DNA from 2 places in the Bacillus cereus group sp. BfR-BA-01360 genome. Region 2 is predicted to be linked to the other one. Evidence: predicted binding sites of a transcription regulator. Region 2 holds the regulator's gene; the other holds the start of a gene.

Region 1 (9,538 bases), on a different contig from region 2:
CACCAGTTACTGCAACAAAAGTGCCGAGTGGGAATGACATTCTTGCATTCTTTAAATTATTTTCTTTCGCACCAATAATCTCAATTTTACGTCCGTCACCTTTTCTTCTTTCAAGCGGAACAGGAATGAATTTTTCCCCACTTAAATATTGACCAGTTAATGAATTCTCGTCATTCATTACTTCTTCTGGCGAACCAGCTGATACAACTTGTCCCCCATGAATGCCCGCGCCAGGACCAATATCAATCAAATAGTCCGCCGCCATCATTGTATCTTCATCGTGCTCCACAACAATAAGCGTATTTCCTAAATCACGCATGTCTTGCAATGTATGAATAAGGCGGTCATTATCACGCTGATGTAAACCAATGGACGGTTCATCTAGAATATAAAGGACACCAGTAAGACGAGAGCCGATTTGTGTAGCGAGACGAATGCGCTGCGCTTCACCACCTGACAGCGTCCCTGCCGCACGACTTAACGTTAAATAATCAAGCCCGACATTATTTAAGAAAGTGAGCCGCTCTTTAATTTCACGTAAAATCTGGTAAGCAATTTTCGCTTGTTTTTCTGTCAGTTCAATCTTTGAAAAGAAGCCATATGCTTCTTGCACAGAGTACTTCGTTACATCAGCAATTGTTTTCCCGGCTATGAATACAGCTAAACTTTCCGGTTTTAAACGGCCGCCTTTACATTTTGGACACGCTTGCTCCGCCATATATTTTTCCATTTGTTCCCGAATATAATCAGAACTCGTTTCCCGAAAGCGACGTTCAATATTTGGAATGACTCCTTCAAATACAATTTCACTTTCTTTCACTTGCCCAAAGTCATTGACATAACGGAAATGAACCTTCTCTTCTCCACTTCCATACAGCACTTTATCAAACAACTCTTTTGGAATATCCTTTACTGGCATGTCCATATCGATACCGTAATGCTTGCATACAGATTGTAATAATTGCGGATAATATTGTGAGCTTGTCGGTTCCCACGGAGCAATGGCATGCTCATTTAAAGATAAATCCCAATTTGGAATTACAAGCTCTAAATCTACTTCTAATCTTGAACCAAGTCCATCGCAAGTTGGACATGCACCAAATGGACTATTAAATGAGAACATGCGCGGCTCTAACTCACCAATTGAGAAACCGCAATGCGGACATGCATGATGTTCACTAAACAACAGTTCTTCTTCGCCAATTACATCGATTAACACACGTCCCCCGCCTAGTTTCAGTGCACTTTCAAGCGAATCAGCAAGACGACTTGCAATTCCATCTTTTACAACGATACGATCGATAACAACTTCAATGGAATGTTTCTTATTTTTATCTAGTGTAATTTCATCAGATACATCTAGCATTTCTCCATCCACCCGAACACGTACATACCCTTGTTTCTTAATATCTTCTAACACTTTCACATGAGCGCCTTTACGCCCAGATACAATCGGCGCTAATACTTGTAATTTTGTACGCTCTGGATATTCAAGAACACGGTCGACCATTTGCTCTACTGTTTGGGAAGTAATTTCAATCCCATGCTTTGGGCAGATTGGTGTCCCAATACGAGCAAATAATAAGCGTAAGTAATCATAAATTTCCGTTACTGTTCCAACTGTTGAACGCGGGTTACGGCTCGTTGTTTTCTGATCGATTGAAATCGCTGGAGATAAGCCTTCAATCGTATCGACATCAGGCTTATCCATTTGTCCTAAAAACTGACGCGCATACGCAGATAATGATTCCACATATCTACGTTGCCCTTCCGCATAAATCGTATCGAATGCCAATGATGATTTCCCTGAACCAGATAGTCCCGTCACAACAACAAGTTGATTTCTCGGAATGGTTACATCAATATTTTTTAAGTTATGTGCTCTCGCACCTTTTACAACGATATGGTCTTTGCTCACTCTCTTCACCCTTCCGCTTTTAGTTCTAGTATTAAATCTCTTAGCTCAGCCGCACGCTCGAAATCTAAAGCTTTTGCTGCTTCCTTCATTTCTGCTTCCATCTTCGCAATCGTTTTTTCTCGTTCTTTCTTTGTCATTTTCTTCATTGCCGTTGCTTCATATACTTCTGTTTCTTCCGCCGCTACTGTCGCACGAATCACATCGCGCACTTCTTTTTGAATTGTTTTTGGTGTGATGCCATGCTCTTTATTGTAAGCCTCTTGTTTTTCACGACGACGTTTCGTTTCATCAATGGCGATTTGCATCGATTTTGTTATATGATCTGCATACATAATAACGTGACCGTTCTCATTACGCGCAGCACGGCCAATCGTTTGAATGAGTGATCGCTCTGAGCGCAAAAATCCTTCTTTATCCGCATCTAAAATCGCAACAAGTGATACTTCTGGAATATCAAGACCTTCTCGCAATAAGTTAATTCCAACAAGTACGTCGAACTTGCCAAGACGAAGATCACGAATGATTTCAATTCGCTCAAGCGTTTTAATTTCAGAATGAAGATAATTTACCTTAATCCCAACATCCTTTAAGTAATCTGTTAAATCCTCTGACATTTTCTTCGTTAATGTCGTAATTAAAACGCGCTCATTTTTCGCAATTCGCTCTTGTATTTCTCCTAATAAGTCATCAATCTGTCCTTCAATTGGTCTTACTTCAATTTTCGGATCTAAGAGCCCAGTTGGACGAATAATTTGCTCTACAACTTCTGGTGCATGCTCTAATTCATATGGACCTGGCGTTGCCGAAACATATATAATTTGATTTGCTTTCTCTTCAAACTCTTCAAACTTAAGCGGTCTATTATCTAAAGCTGAAGGTAAGCGGAACCCATGGTCAACAAGCACTTGCTTACGCGCCTGGTCGCCATTATACATCGCTCTTACTTGTGGAACCGTTACATGAGATTCATCCATTACGATTAGAAAGTCCTTAGGAAAATAATCTAATAATGTATATGGCGTTGAACCAGCAGGACGGAGTGTTAAATGACGAGAGTAGTTTTCAATCCCTGAGCAAAATCCCATCTCACGCATCATTTCTAAATCATAACGCGTCCGCTGCTCGATGCGCTGCGCTTCTAATAGTTTCCCTTGCTCATTTAATTCTTTTAAACGTTCTTCTAATTCTTTTTCAATATTTTCAATCGCGACTTTCATCTTCTCTTCACGTGTAACGAAGTGAGATGCTGGAAAGATCGCTACATGTTCACGTTCTGCCAATACTTCACCTGTTAATGCATCCACTTCTCGAATGCGATCAATTTCATCTCCAAAAAACTCGATTCTGATGCAATGTTCATCAAGAGATGCTGGGAAAATCTCTACGACATCGCCACGAACGCGAAACGTTCCGCGCTGAAAATCAATATCATTGCGTCCATACTGTACATCAACGAGCTCGCGCAGCAACTGGTTGCGATCTTTCTCCATGCCAACGCGCAGTGAAACGACAAGCTCACGATACTCTTCTGGAGAACCTAAACCATAAATGCAAGATACACTTGCGACAATAATGACATCATCACGCTCAAATAAAGCCGACGTTGCCGAGTGGCGCAGCTTATCAATTTCATCATTAATTTGTGCATCTTTTTCAATAAACGTATCGGTTTGTGGTACATATGCTTCCGGTTGATAATAATCATAATAACTAACGAAATACTCAACTGCATTGTTTGGAAAGAAATCTTTTAGCTCGCTATACAGTTGTCCTGCTAACGTTTTATTATGAGCCATAACAAGTGTCGGCTTTTTCACTTCTTTAATTACATTCGAAATTGTAAATGTTTTACCCGTTCCTGTCGCTCCAAGCAACACTTGATGTCTCTTACCGTTTTGAATTCCCTTGACAAGCTGCTCGATTGCTTTCGGCTGATCACCCTGCGGGGAGTATTCTGAGACAATTTCAAATTCACGTTCCACCAAATCCGACCTCCTCTAAAAAATCTGTATTCCCATTTTACCACGAATGCCCATAAAAAAACCAAGAAAACGAACAAATATTCGGTAAAGTTTTCGACAATATATAATGAAAAATGAAAAAAGCTGCTTTCATTATTAAGAAAGCAACTTTCTTTTCCCCTTCTCTTTCTTCGGAAAAATCACATATGAAAAAGTAATAACCGTATCAATAAAAAAAACAACTCCCCACACTTGGCTGAAACGACTTGCCGATTTATTTAAAACAATCCCGTCGTCCAACCAATTCTTCCATTCTTCCAATGGGACAAGCCCATACACAAAGAAAAAGATAATATGAACCGTAATAAATAAAATAAAATGCAACACCCACTGCCCTAGTTCTTGTTTTGTATAAGCCCATCCAGTCAATTCTGATGGCTCTTCAATATAAGGCACCGGCTCATTTCGCCATTTTGCAATACGTTTTTGTACCCATATATCTAATTTTCGCAAATCCTTTTTTCCATATAAAAGCGCATAGATTAGTATGATCATGGTGATGAGTTGAAAGTTTGAAAACTTACCTGTTTGATAGTAGTCAAGAACGCCTAGCGCGAGTATAAATAATTCGTTTAAAAGTAATACAATCCCTGCGATAAAACTTGCTTTTCGAAGCCGAAACCCATACCGCAAAATAAAAAATCCAACCGCTGATATCCAAAATACAATTTCCGCACCAATTAAAAAGTACCACCTATATTCTGTCAGTATACTCATTTTCCTCGCTCCCTTTTATCGTATATACGAAAAGCTTCATCCATATATGCGAAAAACTCCTCCTCCATTGGATACATGTTCATGTTTTGTGAGCCCTCTTTTGATTTCCGCACTTCCCATAATTTATCTAAAAAGGCTTCATCTCCATCCGCCATCGCCAAACATTTCACCATTAATTGATTCGTAGCTTCCTGCACATCATCATGGGACGGCTTCTTCCCTTCTTCCATATATCCACGTAACTGTTTCAATAATTTTATCCATTCCTGAACACTTTCATTGTCTTCACTCATATTTGGTAATTTCTCCAGAAGCTTTTTTTCTTCCTCTGAAAATACCTGTTGTTGAAATCTTTCACGTATACGCGGGGACTGCTTTGAAAGTTGAATAAGTTCAAACATGACGTTCCAATTTACTTCCCCTTCTAACTCCGTAGAATATATGACAGCTTGTAGCATTTTCTCCATTCGTTCAAATTTCTGTTGCTCCCCTTGAACAAATTTCAGCTGCCTTTCTAGCGACTCCTTTAAGCTATATAGATCTGTTACTAACATATTCATAATCTCTTTTAACGAGAAACCCATTTCCTTTAAAAATAAAATTTGCTGCAACCGAATAACATCCACTTCACTATATAACCGATGACCTCCATCTGTTTTGCCACTTGGCTTTAATAAACCGATTTGATCGTAATAACGAAGTGTTCTCACCGTAACTCCGGTCTCCTTGGTCAGTTCCTGAATCGAAATCATCCTCATCCCCCTTTCATTTTCATTGTAAAAGATGACGTAACGTAACTTTCAAGGACTTTTGTAAAAAAATAACATAGGTCAAGCGAGATGGTAAATGGGGTGGACGATGGCTGGTACATAAAATTCAACATTTCAGTAGTACTTTTAGCGGTAAATGAAATTATATTGGCGTTTGAACCGCTTTTATCGGCGCAAAATGAATTATATCGGCGTTTCGACAAAGAATATCGACGAGTCGACAAATCACGACAAGAAAACAGCACCTCCCACCTATCAAAAAGCTGGTTACATGTCTCATGCAACCAGCTTTTTTATGATACGCCCACACAGCAAATAATAAGATAATTCAACAGCAACAATGATAATGCAAACATAGCTACCACTCATATTCATCAACCCGTCTTTTCATTATGTATGTCCTCTTTTACTCGTCTAACTTTCTAAACTTCCATTTCGGCCAGTAATTCACTAAAAAATATATAAACTGCCCAATCACCAAAAGAACAAACGGCATACCAGCACTTCCAGAAACGATTAAATTGTATAGTCCCCATACCGCTAAACTTAGCGCATAAAATAGTCCTAAATATTTAAATGCTTTATCCGATTGATGTCTCTCATATTCATCTTGCATTCTCATTTTGTTTCACTCCCTTACTTTAACGTAAATATCTCTTCCACCTTCATCCCAAAATATCTCGCAATCTTCAGCGATAGCTCTAGACTTGGGTTATAATGATGATTTTCAACCGCTACAATCGTTTGCCTAGTCACTTGCAGTGCCCTTGCCATTTCTACTTGCGTAATATGATTTTCTTTTCTTAATTCTTTAATTCGATTTTTTACACCCATCGGCTCCACCTTTAAAAGTAAAGATATCTTTACATAGATTATAAATATTTTCTAAAAATAAATAAAGGGAATTTTTTCAAAACATAAAAAAGGGGCATATAACTTATGCCGCCCCTTTCTCTATATCACATAAACCAAAATATACCCAAGAATAGAAAGGCAAACGGAGCCAATCATCCCTGCTATAAATGCTTTGCTTCCTAATTTACGGAACGCTTGAAATTCTACATTTAATCCAAGCCCTGCCATCGCCATTGCAATTAGCATATAGGCAATAACGACAATGTAACTCGCCACAAGCTCTGAAACCACTCCAAGTGAATGCACCGCGCTCATCGCTAAAAATCCAAAAATGAACCATGGAATTGGAAGATCACGCCACGACCTTTTTGGCTTTCCGCTCTCGCTCTTTCCGAAACATAGGCCAATTAAAATGGCTACCGGTACAAGCATAGCAACGCGCGTTAGTTTTACAATCACTGCAATATCAACAGATGTACTTCCTCCTGGCGCGGCCGCAGCGATGACGTGTGCAATTTCATGTAGCGTCGCTCCAGAAAAGACACCATAACCGTATGGGGAGAAAGGAATCACTGGATATAATAAAGTATACACGAGTGTAAATATTGTGCCTAAAATTGCAATGATTGCCGCGCCAACTGCTATTTCATCGTCCTTCGCTTTCACTTGCGGTGCAATAGCCACGACTGCTGCCGCGCCACAAATCGCCGTACCGCACGCCGTTAAGATTCCTATTTTCTTATCTACTTGGAATATCCTCGTTAACCCATATACCACAAAGATCGTAAAGGTAATAATAATTACAGCTATCACTAACACCTTTGGCCCCGCCTTCGCAATATCAATTAAATTTAAACGCATCCCGAGCAAAATAATGCCGAAGCGAAGCAACTTCTTACTCGCAAACTTCGTACCTGCAATCGCTTCGGAAGGCAGACCCATTTTCGCTCTCCAAATCATCCCAATTAAAATAGCAATCACTAATTGCCCCATAATATTGAAAAGCGGAAAATTGGCTAAATATTTCGCAGCAATCGCAATAAATAGCGTAATCCCAATTCCTTTCGAAAAACCAAAACGCTTTCTCTTTTGTATAACAACTGTTTCTTCCACTTCGTACCACTCCAATAATCATATTGGAACATGCATGTTCTATCTATTTCCATTATAGAAAAACTTTAATAATAAGTTTAATACCAATATATAATCCCAATCATAAAAAAAACTTATGATAAAATAAAAAGAGTTTCATAATAAAAAATATAAAGGGAGGCATATCATGAATGTCGACATTTTAAAAATATTCGTTACGGTCGTAGAACAACAGCATTTTTCTCATGCTGCGGACCTGCTCAACCTTTCTCAACCAGGGGTTAGCATGCATATTCGTAATTTAGAAAATGAATTTGGCACGATACTGATTCACCGTTCTCCAAAACATGTCCAAGTCACAGAAGCTGGCAATATTTTATATACCTATGCAAAGCAGATACTCTCTCTTTATGACGAAGCAAAGCAGGAAATTAACGACCTACATAACGTTGTAACAGGAACACTCCGCATTGGTGCTAGTTTTACAATTGGCGAATACTTACTCCCTAAAATATTAGCACCCTATGCTAAGGAAAATCCTTACGTCGAAGTGCATACGTTCATTTCCAATACAGAAGAAGTGCTTCAAAGCCTTCGCTCGAATCAAATTGATATTGGTTTAGTAGAAGGACAAGTTGTATATGCCGACATAGACGTAGAACCCTTTATGCAAGATGAAATGAAGCTCATCGTTCCACCAAATCATCCATTGCTTTATATAAATGAAATAAATGAGCAGACATTACAAGATCAAGTTTGGATTTTACGAGAAAGTGGATCTGGAACACGGGCTTATAGTGAGCGCTTTATTCATCAGCATCATTTAAAGATGAAACGATTCTTTACATTTAGTAGTATTCAAAGTGTGAAAGAAGCGGTTAGTGCAGGCCTAGGCATTGCAATCCTTTCTAACTGGACAATTCGAAAAGAATTAGAAGCAAAAGAATTTTTCCATATTGCCCTCCCCAATGAGAAGCTTATTCGTCCCTTCTCGATTGTTCGCGGTAAATATTTTACTCCTTCCAAAGCTATTCAAGTCTTTCTAGACCATGTACAGTCTTTTACAAACAAACTAGTATAAGTGAACGATCATTACGATATCTACGAAGAAAAAGGAATGCTGCCTTCAAAACGCCTCTCCAATGGATATCGTAATTTTGATGAGAACGCTATCGAGAAGGTAGAGCTTATCCAAAGATTGGTTTACATTTAGATGAGACGGCACGAATGCTGTGCTGCCTAGAAATTGAGCCAAATCTTTATGAAAATCCATGCAGTAGTATTCTGACACTTTATGAAGAGAAACTGACTGAAGTAACAAGGCAAATCCCCTTATTCTCTACCATTCAAACAAATCTAAAAAGGTACGTTTCACTCCTAAAACAAGCAAAAGAAAAGGAGTGATTCTATGTTCGTTGTACACGGAAGTCCCCGACCAAATAGAAATACAGAAACTCTTACACATGTGATGATTGATGGTATTCAGGTAACACAAATTTATTTGCGTAATTACAATATCCAACCCGTTACAGATCAACGTCATGATACGAAAGGGTTTCAACCATTCAATGATGACTATCGAAGCCTCGTTGAACAAATGCTCGCACATCATACAATTACCTTTGCTACACCGCTATACTGGTATGGCATGAGCAGACATATGAAAAACTTTATTGAACGTTGGTCTCAAAGTTTTCAAGATGCCTCTCTTCCTTTCAAAGAAAAAATGAAATCGAAACAAATGTATGTTGTCATTGTTGGAGGGGATCATCCAACATGAAAAGCATTTCCACTTATTGCTCAATTCCAATACATTTTCGATTTCGTCAGTTCATCATTTACGGGCTATATAATCGGAGAGGCTCATGCACCAGGAGACATTTCTAATGATAAAGGCACAATTGTATAATCAACTATTGAAACAAAACGAACAAATGCGGAAGCTCTGCATCAGCTTCCCTATATTTCAGCAAGATATTTCATATTTCCCAAGAAATAGAGGTGGTTCAACATATTAGCTGGTTTCTTATCACTATTTCGTTTGCCTATAAAAAAAGACCTTCTATTTCGAAGGTCTTTCGCTTTATACAGCTTCTGTATCCCACTGATGATCTTGTTCTACAAATATAATCCCTAATTCATGATGTCCATCTGCATACAATGCC
Region 2 (9,538 bases):
AGTAAAATGATTCCTACCCTCGGCCAATTTCTTGAGCTTAATGCAAAAATAAGTGGTGTACCTATTCCGCCCGCCCCAATAACACCTAAAATCGCCGCAGATCGGACATTAATCTCAAAACGATAGAGCGTATAAGATAAAAAGTCGGGTAATACTTGTGGCCATACCGCATACCAAAGGATTTGAAAACGATTTGCTCCATTCGTCACCAAGGCTTCAATAGGTCCCTTCTCTATATTTTCAATTCCCTCTGCGTACAACTTCCCTAGCATACCGATAGAATGTAATCCTAATGCTAAAACACCTGCGAAAGACCCTGGTCCCACTGCTTTTATAAATAGCAGTGCCATAACTAATTCAGGGAATGTACGAATAAAACTAAGCACAAACTTTCCTATTGATGACATTCCTTTCCCTGCATTCATATTTTTAGCTGCCCAAAATGCAAATGGGATAGAAAGAAAAGCAGACACAAACGTACCTAATATGGCAATTGCTAATGTATCCACTAAACCATGCAATAAATCTTCACCACCTGGTAAAGAGACATATGTCCAATCTGGATTCACGATCCCAGATAAAATCGCTTTTGTAATTTGTCCCGCTGTATCTTTTATCCCCTCAACAGGTATTCCTGAAAATGCCCATATATATAAGAGCATCAATGCAATAAAGATCATCCAACGATATAAACTCATTTGCTTCGGTTTTGGCACAATCACTGTAGGTTTGTTCATCATAATTTCTCCCGTAATACTGTACTTATATAATCAATTAACAACACAACAATAAGTGTATAAATAATAATAGAAGACGTTTGTTGATACTGTAAAAAACCAAGTGTACGGTCATAATATAATCCGATACCGCCCGCACCAACTAAGCCTAAAACAGCTGCTGCTCGCACATTTACTTCAAACGTATATAATACATAGGAAACAAATTGCGCCATTACTTGTGGCATCACTCCATATACAATCCATTGCATTTTATTCGCTCCTACAGCTGTCATCGCTTCTAACGGACCTAGATCAATTGCTTCAATCGATTCGTACAATAATTTAGCAATGATTCCAACTGAAAAAAAGATAAGAGCGAAAATTCCCGGAAGCGGACCAATTCCAAAAATCGCAACAAAGATGGCTGCTAATAATAAATCTGGTATCGTCCGAATAAAATTTAGCACAAACCGAGCTGGGCCATATAAAAGAGCAGTTGTAAACACATTATTGGCTGCTAATACAGCAAGTGGAATAGATAGAATAGCTCCGAAAGTTGTACCAATAATCGCCATGCGAATTGTTTCTAAAATAGCAGTCGTAATGACTTGAAAGTAGCTCCAATCTGGAGGTACCATTTCCTTTAATAAATCGATCATATTCGGCCAGCCTGTTATAAGCTTCATAAATGATGCATTCACTTGTATGCCGCTACTCCAAAGTAATACAATCATTAAAGTCACTGTGAATATGTGCTTTAACTTCTTCGGCGGCTTCGGAATGTTTTTTGTATGAGTCATTGTTACATCTCTCATTTCGCCGCCACTCCTAGCAATTCATGCCGCTCAATAGAAGATCCATAAATTTCAGCAAATGTTTCATCTGTCGCTTCCTCTACCGTCCCGTCAAATACGATTTCCCCTGCATGCAACCCGATAATCCGCGTAGCATATTCCCTCGCTAATTCAATCGAATGTAAATTTACAATTGTAGTAATCCCAAACTCTTTATTGATCTGCTTCAAATCATCCATCACTTGTTTTGTAGTCAGGGGATCTAGCGACGCAACTGGTTCATCAGCTAAAATAATTTTTGCTTCTTGTGCCAAGGCTCGCGCAATTGAAACGCGTTGCTGTTGTCCTCCTGATAACTCATCAGCACGCATATATGCCTTTTCTAAAATGTTCACCCGCTCTAACGCTCGAAATGCAAGTTCTACATCTTCTTTCGGAAACAGTCCCAATACGGTACGCAATGTTGAATGGTACCCAACGCGTCCAGCCAACACATTTTTCAACACGGTAGACCGTTTTACGAGATTAAAATTTTGAAAAATCATTCCGATATCCCGGCGCATATGTCGTAATTCTTTTCCTTTCGCCTTCGTAATCGATTGTCCATCAATGATAATTTCACCTTCTGTAATTTCATGCAGCCTATTAATAGAACGAAGGAGCGTCGATTTCCCTGCACCAGACAACCCAACCATAACAATAAATTCGCCTTTATGAATTTTTATGTTGATCTTATTTAAACCTCTTGTACCATTCGGATATATTTTCGAAACATTTCGAAACTCAATCACACTTCTTACCTACTTTCTACTTGTTTTACGAAACAGAAAAACGGCTAACTAACAAAAACTACGTTACAGCTTCGTTAGTCGGCCATTCAACATTGGCAGTTCACCTATTCAGTTACTGTGTTTTTACTTTCTTTCCGTATTCACGAACGATATCAAATTTACTGTCATCAGACTTAACATATCCTTCATGTGAATAGACTTCCTTTATAATTTTATGCCCTTCTTCATCTTTTCCAATTTCAATAAAGGCATCTTGCAGCTTTTTGCTCCATTCTGCATCTAAATCAGAACGCACCGCAATTGTATCGTTTGGAATTTTTTCAGTGAACTTTATAATTTTTGTCTTATCAAATACATCTGGATAATCCTTTTTAACAATATTACGAGCATCTTGGAATACAACTGCCGCGTCAACATCACCGTTTAAAAGAGCAATAATAGACTGATCATGTCCCTTTAATGTAACTGGTTTCACATCTTTTAATGGGTCAATCTCTTCCTTCATTAAAACTGCAGCTGGCCAAACATATCCCGCAGAAGATGTAACATCTTGATATCCGATTTTTTTCCCTTTCAAATCTTTAATACTATTAATATTTGACTCTTTCTTCACGACAAACTCAGATTTATAAAAGTCTACTAAATCTTTTGTAGGTTGACCTGTTTCATCGTCTACTCCAAATCGTTGCGCCTGTAATATGACATTGGCTGCTTTCTTCTCATGTGCCAACACGTAGGCAGTTGGTGGTAAAAAGCCTACATCTACCTGTTTAGATGCCATCGCTTCGACAATCGTATTGTAATTCGTGGAAACGCTAACTTTAACAGGAATATTGAGCTTATCACTTAACAACTTTTCAAGCGGCTTTGCTTTCGCCTCTAACGTATCTGCATTTTGTGAAGGAACAAACTGAACATTTAATGTTTTCGGTACATATCCTTTTTTCTTCTCTTCACTCTTCGTTGCACTTGATTCCTTTGTCCCACAACCACTTAGTAGACTGGCTGCTAGTATGGCCGTCGCCCCCATCATGAAAACTTTTTTTAACATGTGAAATCCTCCATTTTCTTATTCATAAAATGACGAGCTGTAAACACGTAGAAATATACCATAAAATTCCTAACACAAAGTATTATTTACAGAATCTTTACACATTCTAAACATTATATACAATCGTATTTATATTTATTTGTTATGATAAATGTATAAATAATATAAAAGGATGATTGAGATTGAAAGAACATCATACTGTACAAGTCAATATTCTACTTACAAGCGATATACATGGAACCGTTTATCCACTTCATTACCGAAATAACGAAAGCGCAGAAATTGGATTAGCAAAAATCGCAACACGTATCCAGCAGGAGCGTTCACAGCATAAACATGTCATCGTAATTGACAACGGTGACTTCATTCAAGGGACACCGTTTACTTACCACTATGCCACTTACGAAAGTGATAAAGATAATCCGATGACAATACTTGCTAACTACATCCACTATGATGCAGCCATTATTGGAAATCACGAGTTTAATTACGGAATGGACATACTAAATAAAGCCGTTTCACATGCTAATATGCCTTATCTCTGTGCAAATATTTTAGATAAAAGAACAAAAAAACCTTATTTTGGGAAGCCTTATTTGATCAAGCATATCGAACCAAATATAAAAATCGCTATTTTAGGAGTTACAACACATTACATTCCAAATTGGGAGCAACCGCATCATATTCAAGATTTACAGTTTGAAGACGCATTAGAAACAACAAAAAAATGGGTTTCTTTTATTTATAAGCATGAAGCACCTGATGTATTAGTTGTAGCTTATCACGGTGGATTTGAAAGAGATTTACAGTCCGGCGCACCAACGGAAACTTTAACAGGGGAAAATCAAGGTTTTGCCATGTGTCATGAAATAGAGGGAATCGATATCTTACTAACTGGTCATCAACACCGCTTCATCGAAAACGAAACAATAAATGGTGTAACTGTGTTACAACCTGGATGTAATGGCCATTCATTAGGGAAAGTTCAAATAGAATTGGAACAAAATAATAGTCGGTGGACCATCAAAACATGTCGTTCTGAACTGCTATCTGTAGAAGATGTTCCGGCAGATCATACGTTACTTTCACTCGTATCTGACTATGAAGAGCGAACGCAAAAATGGCTTGATCAACCAATTGGTACAATTGTTGGCGATATGAAAGTTCATGATCCGATGCAAGTTCGTTTACAGGATCATCCTTTTATCGAATTTATCAATAAAGTACAAATGGACGTAGCTGAAGTTGATATTTCTTGTACAAGTTTATTTCACAATGCATCTCCCGGATTCCCAAATGAGATTACAATGCGCGATATTGTTTCTAATTACATTTATCCAAACACATTAAAAGTCATTCGCATTACAGGACAAAATATTCTGGAAGCGCTTGAACGATCTGCTGAATATTTCTCATTGAATGAAACCGGAGAGATTGTTGTAACCCCTGCCTATATCAAGCCAAAGCCACAACATTATAATTATGATATGTGGGAAGGTATTTCATACATACTAAACATTTCAAAACCAGTTGGAGAAAGAGTTGTTTCCCTACATTACAAAGGAAAGCCTCTTTCTCTTACGGATGAGTATGATGTTGTTATGAATAATTACCGGGCAAGCGGTGGCGGGAACTACTTTATGTATCAAAATAAACCGGTTATAAAAGACATACCGATTGATATGTCTGAAATCATTGCAAACTATATATTGAAAAGAAAAGTGGTTGAAGCAACTCTCAATCAGAACTGGACGGTAATAAAATGAAGATCTAAAGAAACTACACCACTATATATTTCTATGAAAATAAAAAAGATGGGCTTGTCCCATCTTTTAATTTAGCTTGACATTATTTTTCTTTTTTAACGCTTTTAATTTCGCTGGGGTAATATCTTTCCCCTCTTCATTCACGATTTTAATTCCTTTTAATTCGTTTAACATGTTTTGGCGAAATCCTTTTAAATATTGTTCACGGAGCGATTGACGTTCCCGTTGTTCTTCTTCAGTTAAACCTTCATTCTTCGCTTTCCTCGCTAAGAAGTTAATGCGTTCAATGAGTTCGTGACTTAGCATCTCGAATCCCCTTTCTACTAAAAACTGATTATTATCATACAATAGTTAGTCTTGTTTATCAAGCAATTGCTTCGTATATTCCACATACCTGCGATGCACAGTAGCTTTAGAAACATCATATCCAAATCCACGAAGTGTCGCAGCAATCTCTTCAAAAGTTAATTCATTGCGGCGCAAACGAACAATCTCTTCAATCGGCACTTCTTTTTTCTCACGCCCCGTACTCAAGTGTCGGTTTTTCAAGTTTTTCTCCGGTCGAAATCCTCTTTCTACCGCTCTTTTCATGCCACGTTTAATCTTTAAGTTATGAATTTTCCTTTGATACTCTTCCACGATACTAATAATATCAAGTACCATTGAATCAGAATCAGACAGCTGCAATTCACCGTTATGTGTATGCGTATACACTTTTACTCCATCTTTATATAAGCAATGCATTAAAGCAATCTTCGCATTTCCTCTGCCAAGCCTTGTTTCATCTTGAATAAGAAGTACCTCAATTTGCTCGTCCCGTATTATATCTAATATTTCCAATATTCCTTCACGTTCAATCGTGTAACCACTTGCTTGTTCTTCAACCACCTTTATAACATTCATTTGATATCGCTCAGCTAAATGCAACAATTCATCTTTTTGACGTGCCAATGATGTTTCTTGTGCCTCTTTCGTTGTACTTACACGAGCATAAATGATTGCATTCATTTAAAACCCACTTCCTCTTTTTGATTTTTTTATTAGTTTAGCATAAATCTCTTACATGTTCGAACTTATGTTTGTAGAATGTTTTTTCACATGGTATACTTATGAATAAGAAAAACGAAAAAACGAGGTGTTAAAAAATGGAAAAGTTAACAAAACGCCAGCAAGACATTCTCGACTTCATTAAACTGAAAGTACAGGAAAAAGGTTACCCGCCTTCCGTACGTGAAATTGGTCAAGCAGTCGGCCTTGCTTCTAGTTCTACAGTGCACGGACATTTATCACGTCTAGAAGAGAAAGGATATATTCGACGCGATCCAACGAAACCGAGAGCGATTGAAATTTTAGGAGAAGAAAGAATCGAAATTGGTACACAATCTGTTGTTCAAGTACCAATTGTCGGAAAAGTTACAGCTGGATTACCGATTACAGCTGTAGAAAGTGTGGAAGAACATTTCCCACTCCCTGCAAGTATCATTGCTGGAGCTGATCAAGTATTCATGCTACGAATATCTGGAGATAGTATGATTGAAGCTGGTATTTTTGATGGAGATTTAGTTGTTGTTCGTCAGCAACATTCCGCAAACAATGGTGAGATTGTCGTCGCTCTAACAGAAGATAATGAAGCCACAGTTAAACGCTTTTATAAAGAAAAAGATCACTTCCGTCTACAACCAGAAAACTCTTCTTTAGAACCAATTATTTTAAATACCGTTTCTGTTATCGGAAAAGTAATTGGTGTATATCGTGACCTACATTAAAAAATAGACCAAAATGGTCTATTTTTTAATGTACGTTAATTATACCATCGTCCATAGCTGTTTTCCTCTCAATTTGCACACCGTCATTTCTAAATGTGACGTCTCTGGCATCTTCCTTAAAAATCTGTACTTTGCATGAACAGTCGCGTTTTAACGTTCTTTCCTTTCCATTATATAAAACGAAAATGATCTTCACTTGTCTATGTTTAATTCACTTGAATGCTAACATCTCCCGCAGCTGTTTTTCCTGTGATTTTCACACTACCATCGCCAAATGTAACATTCCTGTCCTCTGTTTGAAAAATTTCTACTTCTCCTGCATACGTCTTACCGCTCACAACTGCATTCTGAGGCTTCTCAAGTAAACGAATATCTATGTCTCCCGCTTCTGAATTTGCTTCTAAATCGTATTTTGCATCATGATCCATAACCTTTACATCTCCCCTAGCTGTTTTGGCAACGACTTTACCGTTCGTTCTGTTTATTTCCACTTCTCCTGCTTTTGAAGAGCCTTCTACTGTTTTTGCTGACACTCGCTCCATTGCAACATCTCCAGCAAGAGTTAAGGCTTCTACACGTTCACTCTTCACCTCACTTATTGTAATCTCACCTGCAGATGATTTCATTTTTATTTCTTGATAAGTACGCTCAGGAACAACAACCGTTAGCTTTGTTGCTTTAAACCCCGAAGATAAAAATGAAAAGTCAAATAAAAATCCTTCTTTTGTTTCCCCTTTTATTCCCAAAACATCTCCTTCTTCATTAACACTCACTCTTTGTTTTTCAATATTTCCTGACTGTTTCACATAGAAAGAAGAATCCTTTCCTTTTTGAATCACAATATCTCCAGCATCTAATTCAATATCTACATTTTTAATTGCCTCATTTTTTATAACTTTTTCCGTTTCTTTCTGCTCCGCCGCATCTACCATCTCCGAATATGTTTGTGATATACCAATAATGCCAACTACAATACAAACAATGGCTACTAACATTATTTTTTTCATCTTATTTTTCCCCTCTAATCATTTTGAGATTCCAATTGACGTAACGTATACAAAGATTTTTAAACCATTTTGTACAGTAGTAAGCACCGATACATACTAATAATCCAATCCCAAAAAATGTAATAGAAACAAATATATCAAGCCATAAAAAAGTGCCAGTTAGTATCTTAATCACGACTAGGAATGGTGCTATAACGGAGGAAATCCCTCCAATCCACAGTGAGAATATAAAACTTACAATTGTAATTAAAGGTCCTAATACAATAATGAAGTTTAATAAACTAAGCCCAACTACCGACGTAACAGCTCTTGTTATATTTGATGCAGACGGATCTTTTTTCATCTCATCAAAACGATATAAGGCTAACATCTCTTTTGCAATCGCTTTTGGCGAGCCAAGTCCCTTTATAATTTCTGCTTCTGTCTTCCCTTCCTCTAACCCAAATCGAAAATGTTCCTCATAGTCATATAGAATATCTCTTCTTTCTTCTTCTGGTAGCTTTCTAAGATGTGTTGATAATTCCTGAAGAAATTGCTCTTGATTCATATCATTACACCCCTTCAATAATTTCCTGTACCCCTTTAGCGAAATCACGCCATTCCGTTACAAGTAAATGTAGTTGTTCTTCTCCTTGATCTGTTAATTGATAATATTTACGCGGTGGTCCTTCCGTTGATTCTTTTAAATATGTTTGAAAATACCCTTCTTTCGTTAATCGGCGTAACAACGGATAAACGGAACCTTCTGATATTAAAAATTTATTAGAAATCTCTTGAACAAGTTCATACCCATAACAATCTTTTCTTTTAACAAGTGCCAGTACACAAAGCTCCAGCACACCTTTCTTAAACTGGACGTTCAAAGACAATCCTCCTTTTTATCAGTACTAATTAATGCAAGGTACTTACACTAACCATAATATACCATTTACTACTATTTATTACAAGGTACTGTTGACTATTTTACAGGAATATTGCATGACCATTATTATAGGTCGAAAGAACACCTCAAAAAAAAAAAAAAAACGATAATTCCTTAATGAAGGACTTACCGTTTTTCACTAAAAATACTATTCGTAACTGTATATTAAAAATTTCATGTTTTGAAAAACTCCTGATAAATATATTTCTTACTATATATCGTTCATACTGGTATACCCCTCATCCCATCGACTGTTGCACCTGTTTTTGCTTCAACCTTTCTTCTAACACATGAATCATAAATAAGAAATGCTCCGCCTCCCTTACAACATGATCCGCTAATAGTGGATTAATTACATTGCGAATTTGACATGTTTGAATAAGTTCCAATCCTGCTTTTTTGAAATTTCTCAATTCAACTGTAGCGTTTTCACTATCTTTATTCATCTTTCCGATAATGGGGTATGTTGGTTGTTTCTGATATAACATTGATTCTACATCTCTAGCTTGACTAAGAAGAACTTCGAAATCATCACCAAATTTTAAAGCAGTATGAACTAAATTTCGTTCTGATTGATCAAGTAATGAGGCAATAAAACGAGAATGTTCCATCATAATTCTTAACCAAAATACATTTTCACTAATGATCGCATCTTGAATTGGATCCATTTTCCCTTCATTAAATTTCTGAAGTGTTCGTATAAAATACTCTGCTTCTCGCGC

What was found. The regulator LexA, encoded in region 2, represses DNA repair genes until DNA is damaged. The targets are predictions, from matches to a motif close to CGAACATATGTTCG.
Positions count from the first base shown of each region.
Region 1: the regulator LexA is predicted to act here: its motif matches at 3,971-3,984, upstream of uvrB (excinuclease ABC subunit UvrB).

Region 1 covers NZ_JAKUFV010000012.1:18,819-28,356, reverse strand. Annotated here, with positions in the region: gene uvrA (excinuclease ABC subunit UvrA) at 1-1,918, opposite strand, end outside; gene uvrB (excinuclease ABC subunit UvrB) at 1,924-3,900, opposite strand; gene MR056_RS12565 (hypothetical protein) at 4,036-4,656, opposite strand; gene MR056_RS12560 (MerR family transcriptional regulator) at 4,653-5,414, opposite strand; gene MR056_RS12555 (hypothetical protein) at 5,833-6,042, opposite strand; gene MR056_RS12550 (helix-turn-helix transcriptional regulator) at 6,063-6,260, opposite strand; gene MR056_RS12545 (YeiH family protein) at 6,381-7,394, opposite strand; gene MR056_RS12540 (LysR family transcriptional regulator) at 7,561-8,454, shown strand; partial or broken gene MR056_RS12535 (MerR family transcriptional regulator) at 8,382-8,777, shown strand; partial or broken gene MR056_RS12530 (flavodoxin family protein) at 8,782-9,307, shown strand; gene MR056_RS12525 (PDZ domain-containing protein) at 9,457-9,538, opposite strand, start outside.
Region 2 covers NZ_JAKUFV010000010.1:84,032-93,569, reverse strand. Annotated here, with positions in the region: gene phnE (phosphonate ABC transporter, permease protein PhnE) at 1-737, opposite strand, end outside; gene phnE (phosphonate ABC transporter, permease protein PhnE) at 737-1,534, opposite strand; gene phnC (phosphonate ABC transporter ATP-binding protein) at 1,531-2,304, opposite strand; gene MR056_RS11690 (phosphate/phosphite/phosphonate ABC transporter substrate-binding protein) at 2,417-3,355, opposite strand; gene MR056_RS11685 (bifunctional metallophosphatase/5'-nucleotidase) at 3,538-5,121, shown strand; gene MR056_RS11680 (DUF896 domain-containing protein) at 5,188-5,427, opposite strand; gene MR056_RS11675 (YneB family resolvase-like protein) at 5,473-6,129, opposite strand; gene lexA (transcriptional repressor LexA) at 6,267-6,887, shown strand; gene MR056_RS11665 (DUF4097 family beta strand repeat-containing protein) at 7,094-7,894, opposite strand; gene MR056_RS11660 (DUF1700 domain-containing protein) at 7,896-8,441, opposite strand; gene MR056_RS11655 (PadR family transcriptional regulator) at 8,446-8,757, opposite strand; gene MR056_RS11650 (DUF2935 domain-containing protein) at 9,056-9,538, opposite strand, start outside.